3 regions of the Streptomyces sp. NPDC104367 genome follow, and region 2 is predicted to be linked to each of the others. Evidence: riboswitches for the same ligand, from Rfam matches in the RefSeq annotation. Region 2 holds a riboswitch; each other region holds the start of a gene.
What was found. Region 2 has a riboswitch for cyclic di-AMP ahead of ACZ619_RS40950 (transglycosylase SLT domain-containing protein). Riboswitches for the same ligand answer to the same signal wherever they lie in the genome.
Positions count from the first base shown of each region.

Region 1: linked by a shared signal. The riboswitch ahead of ACZ619_RS20775 (C40 family peptidase) and the one ahead of ACZ619_RS40950 (transglycosylase SLT domain-containing protein) in region 2 are both predicted to bind cyclic di-AMP.
Region 3: linked by a shared signal. The riboswitch ahead of ACZ619_RS01500 (M23 family metallopeptidase) and the one ahead of ACZ619_RS40950 (transglycosylase SLT domain-containing protein) in region 2 are both predicted to bind cyclic di-AMP.

Region 1 covers NZ_JBVJND010000013.1:68,546-74,101, reverse strand. Annotated here, with positions in the region: gene bioB (biotin synthase BioB) at 1-439, opposite strand, end outside; gene ACZ619_RS20795 (8-amino-7-oxononanoate synthase) at 587-1,714, shown strand; gene ACZ619_RS20790 (DUF397 domain-containing protein) at 1,774-2,001, opposite strand; gene ACZ619_RS20785 (helix-turn-helix domain-containing protein) at 2,011-2,871, opposite strand; gene ACZ619_RS20780 (ATP-binding protein) at 3,084-3,542, shown strand; gene ACZ619_RS20775 (C40 family peptidase) at 3,579-4,052, opposite strand; cyclic di-AMP (ydaO/yuaA leader) riboswitch at 4,056-4,235, opposite strand; gene ACZ619_RS20770 (hypothetical protein) at 4,599-4,907, opposite strand; gene ACZ619_RS20765 (ATP-dependent Clp protease proteolytic subunit) at 4,915-5,550, opposite strand.
Region 2 covers NZ_JBVJND010000044.1:56,911-62,466, forward strand. Annotated here, with positions in the region: gene ACZ619_RS40930 (carboxylate--amine ligase) at 1-29, shown strand, start outside; gene ACZ619_RS40935 (FAD-dependent oxidoreductase) at 57-1,253, shown strand; gene ACZ619_RS40940 (hypothetical protein) at 1,276-1,866, opposite strand; gene ACZ619_RS40945 (HAD family hydrolase) at 2,012-2,818, shown strand; gene ACZ619_RS40950 (transglycosylase SLT domain-containing protein) at 2,841-3,338, opposite strand; cyclic di-AMP (ydaO/yuaA leader) riboswitch at 3,342-3,542, opposite strand; gene ACZ619_RS40955 (polyprenyl synthetase family protein) at 4,430-5,440, shown strand.
Region 3 covers NZ_JBVJND010000001.1:329,052-334,607, reverse strand. Annotated here, with positions in the region: gene ACZ619_RS01505 (alpha-galactosidase) at 1-1,970, shown strand, start outside; cyclic di-AMP (ydaO/yuaA leader) riboswitch at 2,276-2,435, shown strand; gene ACZ619_RS01500 (M23 family metallopeptidase) at 2,440-3,366, shown strand; gene ACZ619_RS01495 (DUF6250 domain-containing protein) at 3,566-4,282, shown strand; gene ACZ619_RS01490 (SGNH/GDSL hydrolase family protein) at 4,428-5,213, shown strand; gene ACZ619_RS01485 (TetR/AcrR family transcriptional regulator) at 5,261-5,556, opposite strand, start outside.

The DNA of each region.
Region 1 (5,556 bases), on a different contig from region 2:
GACCGAGACAGGCGCACACCTCGACGCCCTCGTTCTGCTCCTTGATCGCCTTGATGGTGCCGGCGACCCGGTCCACGTCCCGGTCGGTCGGGCCGCGCCCGGAGGCCACCAGGCAGACCCGCTTGGCGCCCCCGGCGAGCCCCGCGGCGGCCGCCCTGGAGGCCTCGTCGGGTTTCAGCCAGCTGTACTTGAGGATGCCGGTCGAGGAGCCCAGCCGCTGCGAGCAGTAGGAGCAGTCCTCCGGGCACAGGCCCGACTTGAGGTTGACCAGGTAGTTGAGTTTCACGCGCCGGCCGAACCACTGCCGGCGCACCTTGCCGGCCGCGGCCACCACGTCGAGCACGTCGTCGTCCGAGGTCGCCAGCACGGCGAGCGCTTCCTCGCGGGTCGGCAGCTCGCGCCGAAGCCCCTTGTCCACCAGCGTGTTCAGCAGGTCCATGAGAGCCGATCCTGTACTACGAGGCTGCCCCGGGCCAAGGAGAGTTCGCACAACCCTGGCAGATCGACATGTGGGTATCACCACACAGTGGGTGCCCGACGGTCCCGCTAGGGTCTGTTCATTGCCTACAAAATCACCGGAGGGGTCATGGCGTTCGGCTGGATCGACGAACAGGCGGAGCTGCGCCGCCGCGCCGGACTCGAACGGACCCTGCGCCCCCGTCCCGCCGATTCGCCGCTGCTGGACCTCGCGAGCAACGACTACCTGGGCCTGGCCGGCCATCCCGAGGTCGCCGAGGGCGCCGCCGGGGCGGCCCGGACCTGGGGCGGCGGAGCCACCGGCTCCCGGCTGGTGACCGGCACGACCGAGCTCCACACCGAGCTGGAGCGCGAGCTGGCCGAATTCTGCGGGTTCGAGGCGGCCCTGGTCTTCTCCTCCGGCTACGCGGCCAACCTCGCCGCCGTCACCACGCTCGGCCCGCACGGCTCGCTGATCGTCTCCGACGCCCTCAACCACGCCTCCCTGATCGACGGCTGCCGGCTGGCCCGGGGCACCACCCAGGTCGTCGGGCACGCCGACCCGGACGCGGTGCGCAAGGCGCTCGGCACCCACGAGGGGCCCGCGGTGGTCGTCTCCGACACGGTGTTCTCCGTCGACGGCGACGCGACCCCGCTCGCCGCCCTGGCCGGGGCGTGCCGGGAGCACGGCGCCGGGCTCCTCGTCGACGACGCGCACGGGCTCGGCGTCCTCGGGGACGGCGGGCGGGGGGCGCCGTTCGCGGCCGGGCTGGCCGGTGCCGACGACGTGGTGGCGACCGTGACCCTGTCCAAGTCGCTGGGCAGTCAGGGCGGGGCCGTGCTGGGTCCGGCCCGGGTGGTCGACCATCTGGTCAACGCGGCCCGCACCTTCATCTTCGACACCGGTCTGGCCCCCGCGGCGGCGGGGGCGGCGCTGGCGGCCCTGCGGCTGCTGCGGCGCGAGCCCGGGCGCGCGGCCCGGGCCCGCGAGGTGGCCGCCGAGCTGCACGCACGGCTGACCGCCGCGGGTCTGGAAGCGGTACGGCCGGACGCCGCGGTGGTCTCCGTGCGGGCACCGTCCCCGGAGCGGGCCGTGCGATGGGCGGCCGACTGCCGGACGGCAGGTCTGGCCGTGGGCTGTTTCCGTCCGCCTTCCGTGCCGGACGGAGTCTCACGGCTCAGGCTGACCGCCCGGGCCGACCTCTCCGGGGCCGAGATCGAACGCGCTGTACGGGTGATCGGCGAGACACGACCATGAGTCGGCGTGACACGGCCGGGTGCCGCTCGCGGGTGGATACGGGTGCGGTTCCGCGCTGATCAGTCGGTGAACACGGCCAGGAAACCCGTCCAGCTCTCGGGGGAGAAGAGCAGCGCGGGTCCGGCCGGGTCCTTGGAGTCACGCACGGCGAGCAGTCCGGCGGGCGCACCGGAGTGCGGCCGTGCGGTCTCCACGCAGTTGTTCGCTCCGGTGCTGTGACTGCTGCGCAGCCACCGCACGCCGAGCAGATCGGTACTGGAAGGAACGTGCCGAGGCAGTGCAGTCATGGTGCCTCCTTACGTGCCGTCACTTATCCCGGCGATGAAATCCAACGAGTCCTCGGGCGAAAGCGCGTGGATCTGAAGGGTGTCGAAGGCCTCCGCATAGGCCTGGAGGTCTTCTTTCCGCTCCAGGTAGAGGCTACTCGTCAACTGGTCGAGAACAACCACATCCAGATCAGAAGTGCTCGGAAATGAGAAGATTACGAAAGGGCCGGTGATGCCGATATGCGCACCGGCCTGGAACGGCAGCACCTGGATCCGCACCTGGGGCAGCCTCGCCGCCTCCATCAGCCGGTGCAGCTGGCGGGCCATCACCCCCGGGCCGCCGACCTCACGGCGCAGCACCGCCTCGTCCAGGACCGCGCTCAGCCGCAGCGGCGGATCGTTGCGCAGCACGTCCTGCCTGGCCAGGCGCACTTCCACCAGGGTGTCCAGCGCCTCGTCGTCGAGTCCCTCGGCGGCCACCCGGGTGACGGCCCGCGCGTACTCGGACGTCTGCAACAGCCCCGGTACCACCGAGGTCTCCAGCGTGCGCATCGCGCTCGCCTGCGACTCCAGGCTGATGAAGTCCCGGTAGGCGGGCGGCAGCACCCCGCGGTAGGCGTGCCACCAGTGGTGCCGTCCGGCCGTGTCCTCCGACCCCGCCAGCACCAGCAGCAACTCGCGCAACTGCCCCTCGGTCACGCCGTAGGCGTCCAGGAGTAACCGCACATCGGCCGGTTTCACACCGCTGGCGCCGGTCTCTATCCGGCTCACCTTCGACTGGTGCCAGCCCACCAGACGGGCGGCCTCACCGCTCGTGAGACCCGCACCGGTGCGCAGCATGCGCAGTTCGGCGCCCAGTTTTCGGCGGCGTACCGCGGGACCGTTCTGCATGGGCTACTCCTTACTCCTTCCGGGCCGCCCAAATACGGTCTGGGGTCGCAGAGTTCACCGCTTCGAGCGACAGATATATGCACATCTTGGTGGATCGCTCCCCGTGACCGGCCCGGTAATGGCAGTCTGGCGAAGAAGCACCAGTCCGGGACCGTACTCGAACCATCCGCACCGTGTCGGACTACGGTCCCGAGGAAAGGGACGACGTCGCCATGGCAGACCATCTGGAAGCATCCGTCACTCTGCCGAGCGATCCCGCCTCGGTCTCCACGGCCCGCTCCTATGTGCTGGACACCCTCGCGGAGTGGGGACTGCCACCGCAGACGGAGACCGCGGACACCATCCGCCTCATCGTCTCGGAACTCGCCACCAACGCCGTACAGCACACCTTCGGACAGTCACCCACCTTCACGGTGGACATCGCCCTCGACCGCGACGAACACCTCCACATCGGCGTCACGGACAGTCACCCCCGCTTCCCCAGGAGACTTCCCGCCGCGGTCCAGCAGGACAACGGGCGCGGCATGGTCATCATCCGCTGGCTCACCGCCGAGTGCGGCGGCAGACTCCGGGTCCGCCCGACCCGGGAGGGCGGCAAGACCGTCTCCATCGAACTGCCCTGGACGGTGCCGGCCGGCACCGTGACCGCGGCCGGCCAGCAGGAACCGTAGCCCCGAGTCCCCGCCGGCCGGCACCCGGTCGCCGGGTCAGCTCACCCGGCCGTACCAGACGCTCCTGGTCCAGATCTTCTGCAGCTTCACCACGTCCCCGGTCTTCGGGGCGTGCCAGATCTTTCCCTTCCCGGCGTAGATGCCGACGTGGTACACGCTGGAACCCGAGTGGAAGAAGACCAGGTCCCCGGCCTTGCGGTGGCCGGCCGAGATGTGACGGGTCTTGTTGTACTGCTGGGCCGCCGTACGCGGCAGGCTCTTGCCCGCCTTCTTGAACGAGTACAGCGTCAGCCCGGAGCAGTCGAACCGGTTCGGTCCGCTGGCGCCCCACCTGTAGGGTGACCCCTTCTTCGAGGCGGCGACCTGAAGCGCCTTCGTCGCCATCGTGGCGGCCGAGGCCTCGGAGGCGACACCCGGGATCACGATCGAGCCGCCGACGGCGGCGATCGTCAGCGCCGAGGCCGTACCGGCCCTGGCCATGAGCGACGGGACACGATTGAGCGCAGTCATGCGCAACCCTTCGTCAGCCGCCTGTGAAGGATGACCTGTCGGATTCGGGCTGGCGAAGTTGCCCGGCCGCTGACGCGGCTTCACCCCAAGGGCTGCTCGGCCCGGTCATGGCGCGACCGTTCCGGCGACCCGTCTTGCTCGGGTCCTCCACTCCTGCCGATGCACTTCTGTCGACGGGTCAATCCGGGCGGCGGCAGGACTCGGCGTCCGCCCGGACCGCCCCGCCGCTGTGGCGGGGGCTTGTCGTCAGACAGGGATCTTCACTCACGTGTGTCCGAAAATCCCAATGGAATCGGGGATTTGTGGGGTTACTCACCACCCACCCGTTCGGGTGGACAATGCTCTGTTCGACTCAACGCCAACTGCCCTGCGTAGCCCCGGACCTGCGCGAAAGCACTCCAGGGGCTCCCTCGGACCCGCACGTCGAGCGGGTCCGCCGGTCAGGTAAAACCACGCCGCGCTCCGCTGAACGGGGGTAACCCCGTTGGGTCGTTTCGACTCCGGCCCGGACGCGGCCTCGACGGCCGGGCCCGCGGCCTGCGCGCGTCAGCGTACGCAGTCGGGCGGGAGCGCGACGCGAGCGGTCCGGCGCTCACCGTCGAGCACCCGCAACGCCCGTGCCAGCGTGTCCCCGTGCAGCTCCGTCTCGCCCCTGCCGTGCATCAGGGCCAGCGCGTCACGCAGCTCGGAAGCGGCGCGCACCAGCGCCTGCGCGGCGCGCAGGCCACGATACGTGTCCTCGTTCTGCGCCGGGTTGATACGGCCCAGCAGATCGACCACGTCCAGATAACGGTCGATCAACTCGCCCTCGGCGCGGGTGAGCGCGGGCAGCGGCGGAAGTTCCGGTGGCAGCATCGGCGGCTCACCCCGCGTCCGGCAGGCCGAGCGAGCCCCTGCGCTCGGGCATGACCAGGTCCACCAGCCCGTACGCCAGCGCCTGCCGGGCGTCCAGGACCAGGTCCCGCTCCATGTCCTCGCGCACCTGCTCCGGGGTGCGCCCGGTGTGCCGGACGAGCATCTCCTCCATCAGGGTACGGACCCGTTCCAACTCCGCCGCCCGGATGGCCAGATCACTCGGCCGGCCCCGCACCGGTTCCGGCAGGGACGGCTGCTGGAGGAGAATGCGCGCCCCCGGCAGCGCGGACCGCTTGCCCGGGGTGCCGGCCGCGAGCAGGACCGCCGCCGACGCCCCGGCCTGGCCCAGGCAGACCGTGGCCACGTCACAGGTGACGTACCGGACCGTGTCGTAGATCGCCGTCATCGCGCTGAACGACCCGCCCGGCGAATTGACGTAGAGCGAGATGTCCTGCTCCGGGGCGGTGTGCTCCAGGTACATCAGCTGGGCCGTCACATCGTTCGCGGAGACCTCGTCCACGGGCGTGCCGAGGAACACGATCCGGTTCTCCAGCAGCTTCGAGTACGGATCCAGCGTGCGTTGCGCGGCACCGGTGCGTTCGGTGAACTCGGGCAGCACATAGCGGGCGGACGGTCGGGTCATGACGTA
Region 2 (5,556 bases):
GCCGCGGCTCGGGCACCTCCACGAAGTAGGCACCGCGTCTCCTGGGGAGGGACTTCGTGATCCAACCGGCAGCAGTCATCGGCGCCGGGCCGTTCGGCCTGTCCACCGCCGCCCACCTGCGGGCGCGCGGCATCCCCGTCCGGGTCTTCGGCGACCCCATGGTCAGCTGGCGCGACCACATGCCCGCCGGGATGATCCTGAAGTCCACCCCGGCCGCCTCCGGCCTCGACTGCCCGCAGCCCGGGCACACCCTCGCCGACTACTGCGACGCGGCCGGCCTCCGGCGGCTGGTCACCGACGAGGACGTCATCCCGGTGGAGACCTTCATCGGCTACGGCGAGTGGTTCCAGCAGCGGCTGGTGCCCGGACTGGAGCGGGTACGGGTGGTGTCCGTGGACCGCGGCACGGCGTCCGGGTTCCAGATCGAGCTGGACACGGGGGAGTCGTTCACCGCCCGCGCGGTCGTCGTCGCCACCGGCCTGTCGGGGCTCGCCCACCTCCCCGCGGAGCTCGCCGGGGCGGCCGCGGACGGGCCCGCCGGCCCGGTCTCGCACAGCTCCCGGCACCACGACCTCAGCCGCTTCTCCGGCCAGGAGCTGATCGTCGTCGGCGCCGGGCAGTCCGCGCTGGAGACGGCGGCGCTTGCCGCCGAGGCGGGCGCCCAGGTCCGGGTGGTGGCACGCGGCCGCGGCAGGGTCGCCTTCGGCGCCCCGCCCTGGGACCAGCCCCGGCTGCGCCCGGAGTCCCCGTTCGGCCGCGCCTGGTCCCTGTGGGCGCTCAGCTACTACCCGCACCCCTACCGCCGCCTCCCGGAGCGGACCCGCCACTACCTGGTCCGCCGGGTCCTCGGCCCGCTCGGCGCCTGGTGGCTGCGCGACCGCTTCGAGGGCAAGGTCCAGGTCCGCGAGGTCGCCGCCGTCACCGGCGCCGGAGAATCCGCCGGCGCCGCGGTACTCGCCGTCCGTACCCACGACGGCCGCATCGACCGGCTCACCGCCGACCATGTCATCGCCGCCACCGGCTACCGCGTGGACATCGCGGCCATGGACTTCCTGAGCCCAGGACTGCGCACCCGCGTCGCGGTCAGCCGCGGCGCCCCGAGACTCGGTGCCGGATACGTCTCCTCGGTACCCGGCCTCTACTTCACCGGCCTGCCCGCGGCGTCCTCGTACGGCCCGGTGATGCGGTTCGTGTGCGGGACGGAGTTCGCCTCACCGCGCCTGACCGGGCACCTGGCGGCGGCCCACGCCTGACGCCCCGTGGTCTCCGTACCGGCTACGCCTCCTCGGCCGCCCGCTGCCAGGCCAGGAACTCCTCGACCAGCCCGGGCGGGTTGGCCGCCTCTGTGGCCTCGACCTCCCAGCCCGGGCAGTACATGTCGAAGACCACCACCGGCAGCGGCCGCCCGAGGACCTTCTCGATCCGGCCCCCGGCATGCAGGTCCTGCGCGAGCCGGATGCACGCGTCGGCGAAGTGCAGCCCCAACAGCTCCCGCTCGGCGTCCAGTTCGGGATCGTCACCGTCCCCGTCGAACCAGAGTCCGAGTCGCCGGACCTCCTCGGTGTACAGCGCGCCGCCGACCGGGTCCTCGGGGCAGTTGCCGAGCGTCTCGAAGCCGTCCAGGAGCCAGCAGGCGTAGTTCCAGCGGGCCTCGCCGGGGTCCGCCGGATGTCTTTCGGCCTCGTACTGGCTCTCCGTGTTGTAGCCGATCGCCACGAAGGGTCTGCGGTCGTCGTGGTCGACCCGCCAGATACGGAACGACAGCGCGTAGATCTCCGGGCGCAACTCCGCCGGGAACCGCTCCAGCACCCCGGTCGCCGCCTCCACCAGATGCGCCCGGAACGCTCCCGCCCCCTCCGCCACCACGTCCGCCCCCGCCAGATCGGTGCCATCGACTCACCGCAAACGTAACGCGCCCCACTGACAACGCCCCATCACGGAGCGGACGGGCGTCACTTGAGGCCGAAACGCACAGTGAGTCTCAGGGGCGCGCTGTCCGTATTCTCTGATCATGGCCGCACCTTCCCCGTACGCACTCATCGCCACCGACCTGGACGGCACACTGCTGCGCGCCGACGACACGCTCTCGGACCGGTCGCTCGCCGCGCTCGCGCGGGCCGCCGCAGCCGGCGCCCGCCACCTCGTCGTGACCGGCCGCCCCGCACCCAGAGTGCGCCCGCTCCTCGACGACCTCGGCTGCACGGGGCTCGCTGTCTGCGGCCAGGGCGCGCAGCTGTACGACGCCGGCACGAACCGTCTGCTGTGGTCGGTCACCCTGGACCGGGAACTGGCGGAGACCGCGCTCGGCAAGATCGAGGCCGAGGTCGGGCAGGTGTACGCGGCCGTCGACCAGGACGGCGTGGACGGGCTCACGCTCATCGAGCCGGGCTACCTGATGCCCCACCCGACGCTGCCCGCGCTCCGCGTGGACCGGCGCGACGACCTGTGGTGCGCGCCCATCAGCAAGGTGCTGCTGCGCCACCACACCCTGTCGGACGACGAGCTGGCGGCGACCGCGCGGTCGGTGGTGGGGTCGCTGGCGACGGTCACCATGTCGGGGCCGGGGACCGTGGAACTCCAGCCGTGCGGGGTGACCAAGGCGACCGGGCTGGCGCTGGCCGCCGACCATCTGGGGCTGAGCCCGGAACAGGCCATCGCCTTCGGTGACATGCCCAACGACATCCCGATGTTCGACTGGGCGTCCTACGGGGTGGCGATGGCCAACGCCCACACCGAACTCAAGGCGGTCGCGGACGAGGTCACCAAGTCGAACGAGGACGACGGCATCGCCGTCGTCCTCGAGAGACTCTTCACCTGACGGTGTCGGCCGACGGCGTCGGTCAGTACGCGCCGAAGACGTTGTCGATCGAGCCGTACCGCGCGGCGGCGTAGTTGCAGGCGGCGGTGATGTTCGCGACCGGGTCGTAGATGTTGAACGACGTACCGGACACGTGGTACGCGTTGAACGTCGGGTCGATCACCTGGAGCAGGCCCTTGGACGGAATGCCGGCGGCCGCGTTGGAGTCCCAGAGGTTGATGGCGAGCGGGTTGCCCGAGGACTCGCGCATCACGTTGCGGTAGATGCCGTTGTAGCTGCCCGGGATGCCCTTCTGGCCCATGACCGCGAGCGACTCGCGGATCCAGCCGTCGAGGTTGTTCGGGTACCCGGCGGTCGTCGTCGTGGCCGTCGTGGTGGTGGCCGTGGTGGCCGTGGTGGCCGTGGTGGCGGAGGCGGTGGTCGCCCCGAAGATCGGCAGGGCGAGTACGGCGGCACCGGCGCCGACGACGGCGAGCGTGCGGGCGATGCGGGTGCGGCGGGGCTGGGCGGCAGCAGGCATGGCGAAGTTCCTCTCCGTCGCCTGCGAGGTGAGCTGTCGGGTTCGGGCTCGGGGAGTGTGCCCGGCCGCGCCGCCCGAAGGCGATGCGACTTCACCCCTAGCCGTTCCGGAAACGACGTCCGTCAGTGACGTCGGTCGCCCGGTCCGGCGACTTACCTGGGTCCCCCGCTCCTGCCATGCGAATGAACTCGTCGATGGGTCAAGACGGGCGGCGGCAGGATTCGGCGTCCGCCCGGCGAGCGGGAACGTATGCGAGAGCACATGTCCGGAACAAGTAGTGGATTCACACAAAGCACCTATTGACCTTGATCTGAGGCGTATGAGGTGCTTGATCCTTTGCGGCTGCCAACCCTCAACTCACCCACAGGGAAAGGAAAGGAAGCGGTGTCGCGCACCCCTTGTCGCGCCTGGGTTCGCGTGACCCACTTCACGAAACCTCAAATTATGGCGAATCGGACATGGGGGATTTGGCGGTTTCGCTTTCCCCAGGCCGGGCGAATGGTCGCCCTGTCGTCATTCGGGTGTCGAGCGGGAGGAATTTCGGCTAGAAAGGTGCGAATCAGTCATTCCGGTCACGCGTGGTCTTTGTGGAGGCGCCCTCTCCGGTCGCGTACGCCTCGCGTGATTCTGGTCACGTGGGGGCGGAACGGCTCCCCGTGTCCACCGCGAGGGCGGAACCTCCACCGTGGTGCGCGTCGTTGTCATGGGTGGCGGTGGTGTTCCGGCTGTCGTGGGGAAAGGGGGAAGGGAAGGGGTGCGTCCGGGCAGGTGACGTCGGCGGGGGAGGCGTGGGCGTTTCCGGGTGACGGGTGGCCGGGCGGTCCGCCCTCGGGTCCGGCGCCGGAGCCGGTTCGGGACACGGCTCGTGTCCCGGTTCGGGACAACTGTCGGCACATCCTGTTAAGTCAGGGGATGTCAGGTCGTATCGGCTGATCAAAAACATACCGGTCGTGATCCGATAGCGCCCATGGTGTAACCGTGGGCGCCCTCGGTGATCGAATCCTGACCGGATACGCTGACTTGAGTGATGGCAGCGACCTATCGACAAACCGTGTAAGCGCCAGTAGACACCAGCAGACAGGAGACCCCTCGTGACCGTCGTCGGGCCGTTCGGGCTGAGCGTGCGGGACCAGGCTCTGGAAGCCGATGTCCAGGCCGGATTGACGGCTGTCGAGGAAGGCTTGCTAGAGGCCACCAAGAGCGAGGTCCCGTTCATCACGGAGGCCGCCCAGCACCTCGTGCGGGCCGGCGGCAAGCGGTTCCGGCCGCTGCTCGTGATGCTCGCCGCGCAGTTCGGCGACCCCTACGCGCCCGGCGTCGTGCCGTCCGCCGTGGTCGTCGAGCTGACCCACCTCGCCACGCTCTACCACGACGACGTCATGGACGAGGCCTCCGTGCGACGCGGTGTCGACAGCGCCAACACGCGCTGGGGCAACTCCGTCGCCGTCCTCACCGGCGACTTCCTGTTCGCCCGCGCCTCGCAGATCCTCGCCGACCTCGGGCCCGAGGCGGTGCGGGTCCAGGCCCTCGCGTTCGAACGGCTGGTGACCGGCCAGATCCTGGAGACGGCCGGCCCCACGGACGGGCGCGACCACGTCGAGCACTACCTCGACGTGCTCAGCGGCAAGACCGGCTCGCTGGTGGCGGTCTCCTGCCGCTTCGGCGCGATGATGTCCGGCGCCGACGAGACGGTCGTGGACGTCCTCACCCAGTACGGTGAACGGCTCGGCGTCGCCTTCCAGCTCGCCGACGACGTCCTGGACATCACCTCCGACTCCCACGAGTCCGGGAAGACCCCGGGGACGGACCTCCGTGAGGGCGTCCCGACCCTTCCGGTGCTGCGGCTGCGGGAGCGGGCGGCCCGGCTGGGGCTCGCCGAGGACATCGCCCTGTGCGAGCTGCTGGACTCCGACCTCACCGACGACGCACGGCACGCGCAGGCCCTGGCGGCCCTGCGGACGCACCCGGCGCTCGACCACGCGCGCCGGGACGCCGTCCGGTACGCGGAGGAGGCGCGGGCCGCGCTGGCCCCGCTGCCGGAGAGCGACTCCAAGGCCGCGCTGATCGAGCTGTGCGACGCGGTGGTCCACCGGGCCGGCTGACCCTGCCCGCCTGCCCGCCTGCCCGCCTGCCCGCCTGCCCGGAGTTCGGGAATCTGCCGCGGCTCTCCCATGTGCCTGAGCCGCACGACCCCTACGGGTCGGTGGGGACACCGCGA
Region 3 (5,556 bases), on a different contig from region 2:
TCCGGCTCGCCGACGCCGAGGCGCTCACCGCGTACGCCCTGCCCGGCTACTGGCCCTTCGAGTCCCCGCTGGACGGCCGCGAGGAGTACCCCGTCGAGGGCGGCCCCCGCTTCGTCCGCCCCGCCCTGTCGGTGCGCACCGAGCAGCGCCGCGGCACCGAGTGGACCTTCGAGTCGTACGAGACGGCGGGCGGCGCGGGCGAGGAGGAGCTGCGGCTGCGCTTCAGGGACGACGGGATCGCGATCACCCTGCACTACCGGATGCGCGGCGACGTCGTCGAGCGCTGGGTGACCGTCGGCAACCAGGGGCACGCGCCCGTGGAACTGCTGCGCGCCGACCCGGCCGCCTGGACGCTGCCCGACCGCGAGGGCTGGCGGCTGTCCCAGCTGCACGGCCGCTGGGCCGCCGAGTCCCGGCTCACCAGCGCCCCGCTCACCTACGGCGAGAAGGTCATCGGCAGCCGCCGCGGCCACACCGGCCACCAGCACCTGCCCTGGGTCGCCCTCGACACCGACGCCACCGAGGAGCGCGGCGAGGTCTGGGGCTGCGCCCTCGGCTGGTCCGGCTCCTGGCGCATCGCCGTCGCCCAACTCCCGGACGCGCGCGTGCAGATAACCGGCGGCGCCGGCTACGACGACTCCGGCCTGCTGACGCTGGCCGAGGGCGAGTCGTACACCAGCCCGGTCTTCGCCGGGTTGTGGAGCGACGGCGGCTTCGGCGGCGCCAGCCGCACCTGGCACGCCTACCAGCGCGCGTACGTCGTCCCGGACGCCGACCGGGACCGGCCGGTGCTGTTCAACTCCTGGGAGGCCACCACCTTCGACATCTCCGAGGAGCAGCAGAGCGTTCTCGCCCGGCGGGCCGCCGCCATCGGCGTCGAGCTGTTCGTGGTCGACGACGGCTGGTTCGGCGCCCGCACCAGCGACCGCGCGGGCCTCGGAGACTGGACCCCCAACCCCGACCGCTTCCCGAACGGCCTCAAGCCCCTCGCCGACCATGTGCACGACCTCGGCATGCGGTTCGGCGTCTGGGTCGAGCCGGAGATGGTCAACCCGGACAGCGAGCTGTACCGCGCGCACCCCGACTGGGTCCAGTACCAGCAGGGCCGCAGGCGGACGGAGCTGCGCAACCAGCTCGTCCTCAACCTCGCCCGCGAGGACGTCCGGGAGTACCTCTGGGAGCAGCTCGACGGCCTCCTGTCCGGCGCCCCGATCGACTACCTCAAGTGGGACTTCAACCGCTGCTTCACCGACGCGGGCTGGCCCGGCGAGCCCTACCCGCAGCGCCTGTGGGTCGACCACGTCCGCGGGCTGTACGCCCTGCTCGACCGGCTCCGCGCGGCCCACCCGGGCGTGGCCGTCGAGTCCTGTTCGGGCGGCGGCGGCCGTATCGACCTCGGGATCATGAGCCGCACCGACGAGGTGTGGACCTCCGACAACACCGACCCGCTGGACCGGCTCGCCATCCAGCACGGCTTCAGCCAGATCCACCCCGCCCGGGTGATGTCCGCCTGGGTCACCGACAGCCCGAACCACCAGCTCAACGGCCGGGTCAGCAGCCTGCGTTTCCGTTTCGTCAGCTCCATGGCCGGGGCGCTCGGCGTCGGCGGCGACCTCTCGCGGTGGACCGAGGAGGAGCTCGCCGAGGCCGGCCGCTGGGTGGAGCTCTACAAGGAGATCCGGCCGCTGGTGCAGCGCGGCGACCAGTACCGGCTGCGGCCGCCGACCGGTGGGCTCAGCGCGGTGCAGTACACACTCGGCGACGAGAGCGTCGTCCTCGCCTGGCTCCAGGCGCAGAGCTACGGCGAGCCGGCCCCGGCGCTGCGGCTGCGGGGGCTCGACCCGGCGGCGTCGTACGAATGCCGCGAAACGGGCGAAGTGCACCGAGGGGCGGTTCTGTTGCACCACGGACTGCGCACCGGACTGCATGGCGACCTGGATGCGACGGTTCTCCGACTGTGCCGCATCTGAACCTTCTGCCCGAATTGGCTGCTTGGTTACAACTCGCTCTGGAATAGGGGGACGTGGCGTGACGTGCGTGAGGAGCGTCATATTCGTGACCGTCCGTCGCGCGTCACGCTCACGTAATTCGGATGCTTTTCAGGGGGATTGAAAGGCCGGCGTCGATCGAATTCACGGAGGGTGACCGGGAATTCCGGTAACGGATCAAGCGAAACCCGGACGCAGGGAAGCGGCCGCTTGTCCGGGCGCGTCCCGCTCGCTTACGTTCGCCACGCATCCGGACGGAACGCCGAATCCTGCCGCCGTCCGGAGTCCCCACACACTCACCCGTGCCCGGCAGGAGCGGGGGACCCACCAGGTACGACCGCCTGTTCCGGTTCCCGGGACGGCCAGGGGTGCAGCCATGCCTCGCGCGTGGCCGGGCAGCTCCAGCCCGAACCCGACAGCTCACCTCGCAGGCGCCGGAGAGGAATGCGTCATGCCCGCGAAGGGTAAGCACCGCCGCCCCAAGTCCCAGCGTCTCACCCGCTCGATGGCCGTCGCCGGAACCGGTGGTGCCGCGCTGGCCCTGCCGCTCATGGGGGCCACCGGCGCCCACGCGGCCACTTCGCAGTCCGTCTCCGGAACGGCGGCGCGAGCGCTCGCGACCGCCGGGACGACGGCCGTGACCCAGGCGGCCGCCGAGGGGTCCGCCGCCGCGGGCTCCGTGCACCGCACGTACACCGTGGTGCCCGGCGACTACCTGTCGAAGATCGCCCGCGACCACGACGTGCGCGGCGGCTGGCAGCGGATCTACGCCGACAACCGGCAGGCCGTCGGCGACAACCCCTCGCTGATCCACCCCGGCCTCAAGCTCTCGCTCGGCGGCCGCGCCACCACGGCCCCGGACGCCGCGAAGTCGAACGCCACCGAGGAGTCGAGCGGCGCCGCGGACTCCGGCGCCGCGTCCTCCTCGAACACCGCCTCCTCCCCGGCCGCTTCGGCGGCGACCGCCTCCGGCTTCACCCTCCCGGTCGGCGGCGCCACCGTCGGCACCGGCTACCACGTGTCCGGCGGCATGTGGTCCAGCGGCTACCACACCGGCGTCGACTTCGTCGTCCCGACCGGCACCCCGGTCAAGGCCGTCGGCTCCGGCACGGTCGTCACGGCCGGCTGGGGCGGCGCCTACGGCAACCAGGTCGTCATCCGGCTCGCGGACGGCCACTACGCCCAGTACGGCCACCTCTCCGCCCTCTCCGTCTCGGCCGGCCAGACCGTGACGGCGGGACAGCGGGTCGGCCTCTCCGGCGCCACCGGCAACGTGACCGGCCCGCACCTCCACTTCGAGATCCGGACCACCCCCGACTACGGCTCGGACGTGGACCCGGTCGCCTACCTCCGCTCGAAGGGCCTCGCCGTCGGCTGACCCGAGGAGCTCCCCGGCCCCCTGGCCGGGCACACACGCGAAGGCCGGACCCCCGATCCCCGGGTCCGGCCTTCGGCGTGTTGCTTTCCTGTGGCGGGCACCCCCGGGGCATCGACAGCCGGGCCGGTGCGGCGGCACAGTGATCCCCGTCAGGCGCAAGCGCTTTCTCACGCCCCGCCGTACCGGAGGAACCCGCCCCATGACGACCACCCGCCGTGCCCTCGGAGCCCTGGCCGCCGGAGCCGCCCTCGCGGCCCTGGCCCCCGCCGCGGCCGCGAGCGCCGCCCCCCGGCACCGCCGCCCGATCGCCCGGGACGACTTCCGCCACGGCCTCGGCCAGTGGTTCGTGGAACTGGAGCGGGGCGGCACGGTCACCGCGTCCCGCGGAGTCCTGGAGGTCGACGTGCCCGCCGGCGCGACCGTCTGGTTCCGGCGCCGCCTCGAAGGGCCGTACGTCCTGGAGTACACCGCGACCCCGGTGTCGGCGGGCGGCGCCTACGACCGCGTCTCGGACCTCAACAACTTCTGGAACGCCACCGACGTCCGCTCCCCCAACGACCTGTTCGCCACCCCGCGCAGCGGCGCGCTCGCCGACTACGACTACCTCACCACGTACTACGCCGGCTACGGCGCCAACTACAACACCACCACCCGGCTGCGCCGCTACGTCGGCGAACCCGGCGTGCGGCCGCTGATCTACGACTACACCGAGCCCCTGCTCGTCGCGAACGAACCCAACCGGGTCCGGATCGTCTCCGACGGCCCGGTGGTCCGCTGGTGGAACAACGGCCGGCTGGTGTTCGACTACACCGACCCGGAGCCTTACACGGGTGGGCACTTCGCGTTCCGCACCACCTGGAGCCACTTCCGGATCAGCGACTTCCGGGTCTGGGGATTGCCCCTTCAACGCCCCTGATCAGACCCTTATTCCAAGCTTGGCAAAGTATTTAGAAGTGTCTTATCTCACCGTTCGTCAACCCCTTATTACGGTCGCGTAGGTCACAGTCGAAGGTGAATCATGTTCCGATGTGGCAGACGATTCGAAGAGTGACAATGCATCAGTGATCGGGTCGTACGTGGCGGTGGGGGACAGCTTCACCGAGGGCGTCGGCGACCCCGGCCCGGACGGGGCCTTCGTCGGCTGGGCCGACCGGTTCGCGGTACTGCTGTCGGACCGACGGCCCGAGGGCGACTTCGACTACACCAACCTCGCCGTGCGCGGGAAGCTGCTCGACCAGGTCGTGGCGGACCAGGTGCCCCAGGCCCTGGCGCTCGCCCCGGACCTGATCTCCTTCTGCGCGGGCGGCAACGACATCATCCGGCCCGGCACCGACCCCGACGAGGTGGCCGAGCGGTTCGAGCGGACCGTCGCCCGACTCACCGAGGCCGTCGGCACGGTGATGGTGACCACCGGCTTCGACACCCGGGGCGTGCCCGTCCTCAAGCATCTGCGCGGCAAGATCGCCACGTACAACGGACATGTGCGGGCCATCGCCGACCGGTACGACTGCCCGGTCCTGGACCTGTGGTCGCTGAAGACGGTGCAGGACCGGCGGGCCTGGGACGGCGACCGGCTGCACCTGTCCCCCGAGGGGCACACGCGCGTGGCGCTGCGCGCCGGTCAGGTGCTCGGCGTCGACGTACCGGCCGACCCGGACCAGCCCTGGCCGCCGCTGCCGCCGCGCGGCACCCTGGAGGTCCGCCGCGACGACGTGCACTGGGCCCGCGAGTACCTGGTCCCGTGGATCGGCCGGCGGCTGCGCGGCGAGTCGTCCGGCGACCATGTGACGGCCAAGGGGGCGCTCTCCCCGGACGACATCAAGATGCGGATCGCCTCCGTGGCCTGAGGCGCGCGGGGCACGGTGCGAGGGGTGGCCTCACCGCGGGCCGCCCCTCAACGCTCCTCGGGCAGGCCCAGTTCGCGGGCCAGCGCCTCGTCGACCCACTCCTGCGCCCGCGAGCGCGCCACGGACCCCGGGTACGAGGTGAGCTGGACGGCCAGCCCGTCCAGCAGGGCGGTCAGCCGCAGGGCCGCGGCCGCCGGGTCGGGGCACCGGAACTCGCCCGCCGCCACCCCTTCGGCGACGACCTCGGCGAGCGCCGCCTTCCACTGCTGGTCCAGCTCCCTGGTGACGTCCCGCAGCGCGGGTTCGCGCAGCGACACCGCCCAGCCCTCGATCCACAGGCGCC